DNA from 4 places in the Streptomonospora nanhaiensis genome. Region 2 is predicted to be linked to each of the others. Evidence: riboswitches for the same ligand, from Rfam matches in the RefSeq annotation. Region 2 holds a riboswitch; each other region holds the start of a gene.
The links. A riboswitch is a leader RNA that binds a small molecule or an ion and turns the genes downstream of it on or off. The one in region 2 is predicted to bind cobalamin.
Positions count from the first base shown of each region.

Region 1 (2,192 bases), 640 kb from region 2:
GCCGGCTGACGAGCGCGCCGGTGCGGGTGCGGGTGAAGAACGCGATCGGCATGCGCTGCACGTGGTCGTAGACGGCCGAGCGCAGGTCCAGGATCAGGCCCTCGCCGATGCCCGCCGACAGCCACCGCTGGAGCAGGCCCAGCCCGGCCTCGGCGACGGCGATGCCCGCGATCAGCGCGGCGAGGCCGACCACGACGTCGAAGGGCTCACCGTGGACGATCGCGTCGACGATCCGCCCGGCCAGCAGGGGAGTGGCCACCGCCAGCGCCGCCACCACGCTGCTCAGCAGCACGAACCAGCCCAGGGTGCGCCGGTGCGGGCGGGCGAACCGGCCGATCCGGCGCAGGGTCGGCCACGAGAACGGCCGCCGGTCCTCCTGCGCGTGCATCGCGTTGTACATCGATGTCCACGCGCTGACCTCCATGCTCATCGGCTTCACCCTTTTCGTCGTCGTCGGCGGCCGCACGGCCGTTCCTACCGGCTCCCTGCGACAGACCGGACGATAATTCCTCTACCTAACTTGAGGTCAAGTCGGTGCGGACGCCGCCCGCGGCCCCGGCCCTCCGCCGCGGCCGGGCGCTCGCTAGCCTGGGACGGCGACGGGACGACAGGAAGCCGGTGCGACTCCGGCACGGTCCCGCCACTGTGACCGGGGAGCCGAACCCGCTCACGGCCACGGCGCCGCGCGCGCCGGAAGGCCGGGCCAGGCGCTGATCCGGGAGTCAGGACACTGACCCGTCGCGACTCGTCACCCAGGGGCGCGGACCCCGGAGGCGGAGCGCGCCGGCGGCACCCCCGTGTGCCCCCGTCCGCGGGCCGCGCCGCGCGCCGCGCCCGGCCTCGCGGAAGGACCAGACGTGCGCCCATCCCCTCCCTCCCCGCACCCCGCCCGGCCGGGCCGGGCGGCCAGGTCGGCCGCCGCCGCGGCCGGAGTGGTCCTCGCCCTCAGCGCCTGCGGCACTGCCGCGGGCGCCGGCGGCGGCGCCCCGGCCGAGGGCTACCCCGTCACCGTGCGCGAGTGCGGGCGCGAGGTCACCGTTTCCGCGCCGCCGCAGCGGGCGGTGGCCATGAACCAGCACGTCGCCGAGATCATGCTCGCCCTGGGCCTGGCCGACCGGATGGTGGGCACCGCGTTCCTGGACGACGCGGTCCTGCCCGAGCTGCGCGAGGACTACGCGTCCGTCCCCGTGCTCGCCGAGCGCTACCCCTCCTACGAGGCGCTGCTGGCCGCCGAGCCCGACTTCGTCTACGCCGGGTTCGCGGCCAGCGCCTTCGACCCCGCCGAGGGCCGGGGCCGCGACGCGCTGGAGGCGGCCGGCATGACCACCTACGCCTCCGTCGAGCAGTGCGCCACGGACGTCGACCTGGACACGGTCGGCACCGAGATCCGCAACATCGGCCGCCTCTTCGGCGTGGAGGAGCGCGCCGACGAACTCGTCGCCGACATCGAGGCCGAGGTCGCCTCGGTCGAGGCCCGGCTGGCGGGCACCGACCCGGTGGACGTGCTGGTGGTGGACTCCCTCGACGCCACCGTCTTCACCTCCGGCGGCGCCGGGATCGCCGACGACATGATCGCCTCCGCCGGCGGGCGCAACGTGTTCTCCGACGTGGACGACGTGTTCGCCGACGTCTCCATCGAGCAGGCCGCCGCCCGCGACCCCGAGGCGATCCTCTTCTACGACTACGGGTCCACCACCGTCGAGGACAAGCGCCGGGCGGTGCTGGCCCAGCCCGCCCTGGCCCACGCGCCCGCTGTGCGCCGGGAGCGGTTCGCCGAGCTGCCGCTGTCCTCCACTGTCGTGGGCGTCCGGGTGGGCGACGCGGTCACCCGCATCGCCGAGCAGCTCCACCCCGAGGCGTTCTGAGCGGGGATGGCCGACACCGCCGACACCCCCGCCGCACCGCGCGCCCCCGGCGGCACCCCCGCCGCCCCGGCCCCGCCGGGGCCACCGCCCGGCCGATCCCGTCCCGCCGCCGTCCCCACCCGGCGCGGCCGGCTCCCGCTCCCGGTGGCGCTGGCGCTGCTGCTGGCCGCCCTTCCGCTGGCGATGACGCTGGGCGTGGGCGCGGGCTCGGTCGGGATCTCGGCCGCCGACACCTGGCGCATCCTCCTCCACCAGGCGGCCCCCGGGCTCGTGCCGCCCGACTGGCCGCCCGCCACCGAGGCCATCGTGGTCACGGCGCGCCTGCCC
Region 1 covers NZ_JACCFO010000001.1:5,896,682-5,898,873, forward strand. Annotated here, with positions in the region: gene HNR12_RS25940 (ABC transporter ATP-binding protein) at 1-430, opposite strand, end outside; cobalamin riboswitch at 609-733, shown strand; gene HNR12_RS25945 (ABC transporter substrate-binding protein) at 858-1,865, shown strand; gene HNR12_RS25950 (FecCD family ABC transporter permease) at 1,872-2,192, shown strand, end outside.
Region 1: it holds a riboswitch for cobalamin, as region 2 does, so the genes downstream of both, HNR12_RS25945 (ABC transporter substrate-binding protein) here and cobN (cobaltochelatase subunit CobN) in region 2, are expected to answer to the same signal.

Region 2 (2,192 bases):
GGCGTTGCCCACCCGGGAGTGCTTGGTGGGGTAGGCCGACAGCAGCACCCCCAGGCGCCTGCGCTCGGGCGGCACCGAGCGCAGGCGGGCGTGGCGCACGGCGATCCCGGCGACGCGGGCGGCGCGTTCGGGGTCGGCGACGTAGACGGGGATGCCGCTGTCGTCGGCGACCTCCTTGAAGGAGAACGGCACGCTGATGAGACGGCCGTCGAACTCGGGGATGGCCACCTGCATGCCGGCGTCCATGGGGGTCAGGGCGGCGTCGGAGGCCTGCCAGCGCTCCCGGCCGGTGGTCAGGACCAGGCCCTGGATGACGGGGACGTCCAGGGCGGCGAGCGCGCCGGCGTCCCAGGCGTCTTCGTCGCCGCCGCCGGAGGCGTTGGCCGCGACGGCGCCGCCGGCGGCCAGCACGGTGGTGACCACGGCGTCGGCGGAGTCCAGCAGCGCGAACAGGCCGGGGGTGGTGGCGCGGGTGAGCCCGCGCAGCGAGCCGGAGAACACCGGCAGGGCCGCGCCGCCGGCGTCCTCGATCGCCGCGCACAGGGTGTCGACGAACGCGGTGTTGCCGGAGAGTTCGTGCGCCCGGTAGAAGACCACGGCGACCGTGGGGCGGTCGGCTCCGGGTTCGGCGCGGGCGGCCCGCTCGTGCACGCCGTACTCGGGCATGGGCTCGGGCGGGGCGAACCCCTCGCCGGTCAGCAGCACGGTGTCGGAGAGGAAGCGGGCGAGTTCGCGGAGGTTGGCCACGCCGCCCTCGCGCAGGTAGGCGTGGGCCTCGGTGGCCACACCCGCCGGGACGGTGGACAGCGCGAGCATCTCGGCGTCGAGGGCGGCCTCGCCGCCCAGGGCGACCAGCGGAACGCCCGAGGCGCGCAGCCGCTCCAGGCCCCCGGGCCAGGACTCGCTGCCGCCCAGGATCCGCACCACGGCGAGGTCGGCGCCCGCGAGGAGGCCGGGGAGGTCGGCGGGGTCGGTGCGGGCGGGGTTGGCGGTGCGGTAGCCGGCCCCGGCCGCCCGCGCGGCCAGCAGCTCGGTGTCGGCGGTGGACAGCAGCAGAATGGTCGCCACGTGCGGGCCCTTCGTTCGCAGAAGCGGGGTCCTCGCCCCGGCACTGGACAGGTACGGCGGCGGAAGTTCCTGGCTGGGGTCGGCGCCGATAGGCTGCGCGGACCGTGACAGTTGCGGGACAGCCGCGGATTCGCACCGCGTTCCTTCGCGCCGTCGCGGCTTCATCCTGACAGACGGTGCGGGTGCGGGCCGGTGCCGGGCCGCCGGTGCGGCCCCGGCCACGCCGGAGCGGCGTCCAAGCAAGTACCGCCGCACCCCCGCCTTTGCGAGAATCAGGTGCTATGAGCTATCCCGAACCCCCGCCGGGCTCCGGCGACCCCTACCAGCAGTACCCGCAGGGCGACCCCTACGCCCAGCCCGGGACGCCCTCCGGCGGCTACCCCGCCGGCGACTACTCCTCCGGGGCGATGGTGCCCTACAACCAGCAGACCGGGGGTTACCAGGCTCCGTACGCTCCCGTTCCCGAGAGCGAGGCCATCCTCACCACCATCGGCGACATCTCGATCACCCAGACCACGGTGATCACGCCCGCCGGGCGGTTCCCGATCAAGGGCAGCACCTGGAACGCCTCGGACATGACCCACACCACCACGGGCGTGTCGACCACGGGGGTCGTGCTGACGGTGATCAGCCTGGTGATCTTCATCTGGGCGTGCGGCCTGGGGCTGCTGGGTCTGCTCTTCCTGCTCATGAAGGAGGAGAAGACCCAGGGTTCGGTGCAGGTCACCGTGCAGGGCAACGGGGTGTTCCACTCGACGATGGTGCCGGCGCGCAGCCCGCAGACGGTGATGCAGGTGATGCAGTCGGTGAACTACGCGCGTTCGCTGGCGGCCACGCACTGAGGCGTTCGGGCGGCCCCGCCGGACGGCCGGGACGCGGCCGCCGGCGGAGCACTCCGGTGGGGCGCAGGCCCGCGGCGCTACCCGGCCGTGCCGGGCCGGCCGGGCGAGCCGCCGTCCGGTGAGCCGCGGTCGGCGGACGCGGGGTGGTCGCCGGCGCGCTCGTCGGCCGCGGCGCCGGGCTCGGCCGCGCGGGGGCCGGCCGGATCGGTGCGCTCGGGGCCCAGCAGGTCGGCCAGCAGGTCGCGCAGGTAGGCGGCCACCGGGCGGTCGCCGGCGGCCCTG
Region 2 covers NZ_JACCFO010000001.1:5,251,737-5,253,928, reverse strand. Annotated here, with positions in the region: gene cobN (cobaltochelatase subunit CobN) at 1-1,068, opposite strand, end outside; cobalamin riboswitch at 1,113-1,238, opposite strand; gene HNR12_RS23350 (hypothetical protein) at 1,350-1,910, shown strand; gene HNR12_RS23345 (hypothetical protein) at 1,988-2,192, opposite strand, start outside.

Region 3 (2,192 bases), 5.2 Mb from region 2:
CTCGTAGTGCTCGTAGCGCTCGGCGAACTCCGCGCCGTAGAGGTCGTGCAGGTCGGGCACCTCGTCGGGGGAGAACAGCGTCCACTCCGCGTCGGCCTCCACCCGGCGCAGGAACAGGTCGGGCACCCAGTTGGCGGTGTTCATGTCGTGGGTGCGGCGCCGCTCGTCGCCGGTGTTCTTGCGCAGGTCGAGGAACTCCTCGATGTCGATGTGCCAGGTCTCCAGGTAGGCGCACACCGCGCCCTTGCGCTTGCCGCCCTGGTTGACCGCCACGGCGGTGTCGTTGGCGATCTTGAGGAACGGCACCACGCCCTGGCTGGAGCCGTTGGTGCCGCGGATGTGGGCGCCGATCCCGCGCACCGGGGTCCAGTCGTTGCCCAGGCCGCCGGAGTACTTCGACAGCAGCGCGTTGTTGCTGATGGAGTGGAAGATCGACTTCAGGTCGTCCTCCACCGTCGTCAGGAAGCACGACGACAGCTGCGGCCGGGGCGTGCCGGAGTTGAACAGGGTCGGCGTGGAGCACATGAAGTCGAACGAGGACAGCAGGTCGTAGAACTCCACCGCGCGCGCCTCGCGGTCGTCCTCGCCCAGGGCCAGCCCCATGGCGATCCGCATGAAGAACGCCTGCGGCAGCTCGTAGCGGGTGCCCCGGTGGTGCAGGAAGTAGCGGTCGTAGAGGGTCTGCAACCCCAGCAGCGTGAACTCCAGGTCGCGCTCGGGCCGCAGCGCGGCGCCCAGCCGCTCCAGGTCGAAGTCGGCCAGGCGCGGGTCGAGCTGGCCCAGCTCCACCCCGCGCGCCACGTAGGCCGCCAGGTAGCCCGGGTAGCGCGCGGGCATGTCGTCCTGCCCGGCGGTGTCGGGGTGCCCGGAGACGAAGCTCAGCGCCTCGCGGCGCAGGGTGTCCAGCAGCAGCCGCGCCGCCACCCGCGAGTACACCGGGTCGGCCTCAACGAACGCGCGGGCGGCCATCACCAGCGCCTCGTCCACCTCGGCCGCGCTGATGCCGGGGTAGAGGGCGCGCCGCGCCTCGGCTACCACCGGTCCGGGATCGGCCCCGGGCAGACCGGCGCACGCCATCGCCACGGCCGCCGCCACCCGCTGACCGGGCTCGGCCCGGTCGGCGGCGGCGGAGGATGCGGCGGGCAGTGCGGTGTCGAGGGTCATGGATGGCTCCAACCTGGTTAGACGCTGATCCGGTGGGACCGGCGGGGGTCGGAGCGCACGCGTCCGCACGGCCGCCCGGGAAGGGAGACCCGCCCAGGGCACGGCGGACGAGCACGGCGGCCCGCCCGCGAGGCCCCGTTGCGGTGCGCGCCGGTTTGCGCGCACACCGGTGGCAGGTCTTCGGACTCGCGGGCTCAGGGCGGACAGTCCAGCGCCCCTCCTACGGCCGCCGCTTCCCAGCGCGCGAGGCGCCAGTGCGTCATGGCGGCGTTCGGCGGCGTCCGCCCGCCCCCGTGGGGTGCGCGCGGCGCCGTTTCCCGCATACCGCTGCGGGGCAGTCCCGGATTCGCACCGGGTTCCCTCTTGCCTCACCGGGGTGTGCGCCCCGATGAACCACCAGCGCCCGAGATACTACATGTTGTGCCTGGGGTTCGCGACAACCGCAATCCATGGAGTGTCGGGGTGGAATCCGGGGGCGGGGGAGTGGTAGGAGGGCAGCCCGAAGGCGCGGACGGCGGCCCCGCCCGCGCCCGTGCCCGCGCGCACCTAGTCGGGGTCCGGGGCCTCCCCGCCGCGGGCGGCCGCCGCGCCGCCGGAGGCCTCCGGGCCGGAGGGCGCCTCGGCGGCGCGGGGGGCGCCCGGCCGCCGGGTGGCCCCGGCGCTGGCCGCCACCACGCAGCCGATCGCCAGCCACTGCCAGCCCGACAGCCACTGGCCCAGCAGCACCATGCCCACCAGCGCCGCCACCGCCGGCTCCAGGCTCATCAGGATTCCGAACACCCGGGGCGGCATCCGGCGCAGCGCCTGCAACTCCAGCGTGTAGGGCACCACCGACGACAGCAGCCCGATCGCCAGCCCCAGCAGCAGCATCCCGGGGTCCAGCAGGGCGGTGCCGCCCTCGGCGATCCCGGCCGGGGCCACCAGCACCGCGGCCACCACGCCGGCCACGGCCAGCCCCGACATGCCGGAGAACCTGCGCCCGGTCGCGGCGCTGAGCAGGATGTAGGCCGCCCACATGGCCCCGGCCA
Region 3 covers NZ_JACCFO010000001.1:12,674-14,865, forward strand. Annotated here, with positions in the region: gene HNR12_RS00025 (ribonucleoside-diphosphate reductase subunit alpha) at 1-1,164, opposite strand, end outside; cobalamin riboswitch at 1,319-1,577, opposite strand; gene HNR12_RS00030 (EamA family transporter) at 1,711-2,192, opposite strand, start outside.
Region 3: it holds a riboswitch for cobalamin, as region 2 does, so the genes downstream of both, HNR12_RS00025 (ribonucleoside-diphosphate reductase subunit alpha) here and cobN (cobaltochelatase subunit CobN) in region 2, are expected to answer to the same signal.

Region 4 (2,192 bases), 440 kb from region 2:
CACGCTCAGCTGCCAGTCGACGGTGTAGGACTTCGGGTCGTCGGCCGCGCCGGCGAAGTCGGCGGCGTCCTGCTCGGTGATCTCGGCCAGCCGCTCGGCGAACGGCCCGGCGTTGCGGACCGTGGGGTAGGCGACGTCGATCTCCACCCCGCCGTCCTTGCTCGCCGTGCGCTCCTCCGACAGCCCGGGCACGTGCTTGGTGTCGACCACCGTCAGTTCGTCGGCCTCGCCCGTGGCCGGCGTCGGCTCGGGCGCCTCGTCCCCCGAGGTCGGCCGCGCCTCATCGCCCGAGCAGGCGGTCAGGGCGAGCAGCGACAGCACGGCGGCGCCCGCGGCCGCGCGCAGGGCCGGTCCTGGGCGGGCGGCGCGCCGGCGCCGGTCAGAGGTCAACGGTTGCGGGCGCACGGGCTGGTTCCTCAATGGGTGAGCGTCCTTCGCGGTCCTGGGTTCAAGTGCCGGTGACTCTGTCGCCCCTGACAACCGGGCGAGTTCCGCGATTGATATATCAATTCGGACACGGTCCATCGGTCGAGCGTAAAAGGCGAAAAGCCAGGACAGGCAACAGAGAGCGTCATGATGCGGGCAACTACGGCAAGGTTTGTTCATCCCACGCGAATCGGTCGCGGGCCGGGGAGCGGCTGAGCACCCGGGCGCGCCGTGGGCCGGCGCCCCGCCGGGCGCCCGCGGGCGTCATGACAGCCGCGCCCATCCTGCCAGCCGCGGCCCGGCTGCGCACGCCGAGCCGTGCGTGTCGCGGGGCCGACCGCGCGAATCCGCGCGCCGGCCGGCGCGTTGGGCACCGCCCGCACCGCGCCCCGGGGCGGCGCGAGGGCCGCGCCTATACTGGCGCTCGCGGTCGGTACACGCGCGCCCGGCGTGCGTGTCGTAAGAGGGAACCCGGTGCGAATCCGGGACTGCCCCGCAGCGGTAAGCGGGAACGAAAGCCGTCATCGGCACTGGGCGCCGCAGGCGCCTGGGAAGCGACGGCCGGTAGGAGGACGCGGCCAGGATCGGCCGCCTCCGCGCCCGCGAGTCCGAAGACCTGCCACCGCCCGTGGCCGCGCCCCGCGCCCACGGCTGGGTCCGTGCGCCCCGAGGGAGGGCCAGGGCGGTGCGTCGGCGTGCCCGTGCGCGCCCTCCCCCTCCCCTCGGGACGCCAGCGGTCCCGCAGGCTGATCGACGAGGGAGAGAACACGCCGACCATGACCACCACCGCCGTCCACGGCTACCCCCGTATCGGGCCCGACCGCGAGCTGAAGAAGGCGAGCGAGGCCTACTGGGCCGGGCGCATCGGCGCCGCCGACCTCGACGCCGCGGCCGCCCGGCTGCGCCGCGGCGTCTGGGAGACCCTGCGCGACGCCGGCGTCACCGCCGTCTGCTCCAACACCTTCTCCTACTACGACCACGTGCTCGACCACGCCGTGCTGTTCGACCTGGTCCCCGAGCGGTTCCGCCCCCTGGTGGACGCCGCCGGCGACCGCGACGCCGAACTGCGCGCCTACTTCGCCATGGCCCGGGGCACCGACCACCTCGCGCCCATGGAGATGACCAAGTGGTTCGACACCAACTACCACTACCTGGTCCCCGAGCTGTCGCCGGCCACCCGGCCGCGCCTGGCCGGCCGCAAGCCGCTGGCCGAGTACACCCAGGCGCGCGGCCTGGGAATCCCCACCCGCCCGGTGCTGGTGGGCCCGCTCACCCTCCTGCTGCTGGCCAAGCCCGCCCCCGGCGCCCCCGCCGGCTGGCGGCCCCTGGAGCTGCTGGACGAGCTGGTGGAGTGCTACGCCGAACTGCTGGGCCTGCTGCGGGCGGCCGGCGCGGCGTCGGTGCAGCTGGACGAGCCGGTGCTGGCCACCGACGAGGGCCGCGCCGAGACCGCCGCGCTGGAGCGCGCCTACACGCGCCTGGGCGGCCTGGCGAAGCGCCCCGGCCTGGTGGTGTCCACCTACTTCGGCGCCGTGGGACCGGCCGTCCTGGAGGCGCTCAAGCGCACCCCGGTCGAGGCGGTGGGCCTGGACCTGGTCAGCGGCCCGGAGTCGGTCGAGGACCTGGCCCGGGTGTCGGGGCTGGGCGGCAAGACGCTCGTGGCCGGGGTGGTCGACGGCCGCAACGTGTGGCGCTGCGACCTGCCGCGCGCCCTGGCCGCGCTGGGCTCCCTGCTCGGGCTGGCGCGCGAGGTCGAGGTGAGCACC
Region 4 covers NZ_JACCFO010000001.1:5,694,870-5,697,061, forward strand. Annotated here, with positions in the region: gene HNR12_RS25105 (polysaccharide deacetylase family protein) at 1-405, opposite strand, end outside; cobalamin riboswitch at 840-1,064, shown strand; gene metE (5-methyltetrahydropteroyltriglutamate--homocysteine S-methyltransferase) at 1,203-2,192, shown strand, end outside.
Region 4: it holds a riboswitch for cobalamin, as region 2 does, so the genes downstream of both, metE (5-methyltetrahydropteroyltriglutamate--homocysteine S-methyltransferase) here and cobN (cobaltochelatase subunit CobN) in region 2, are expected to answer to the same signal.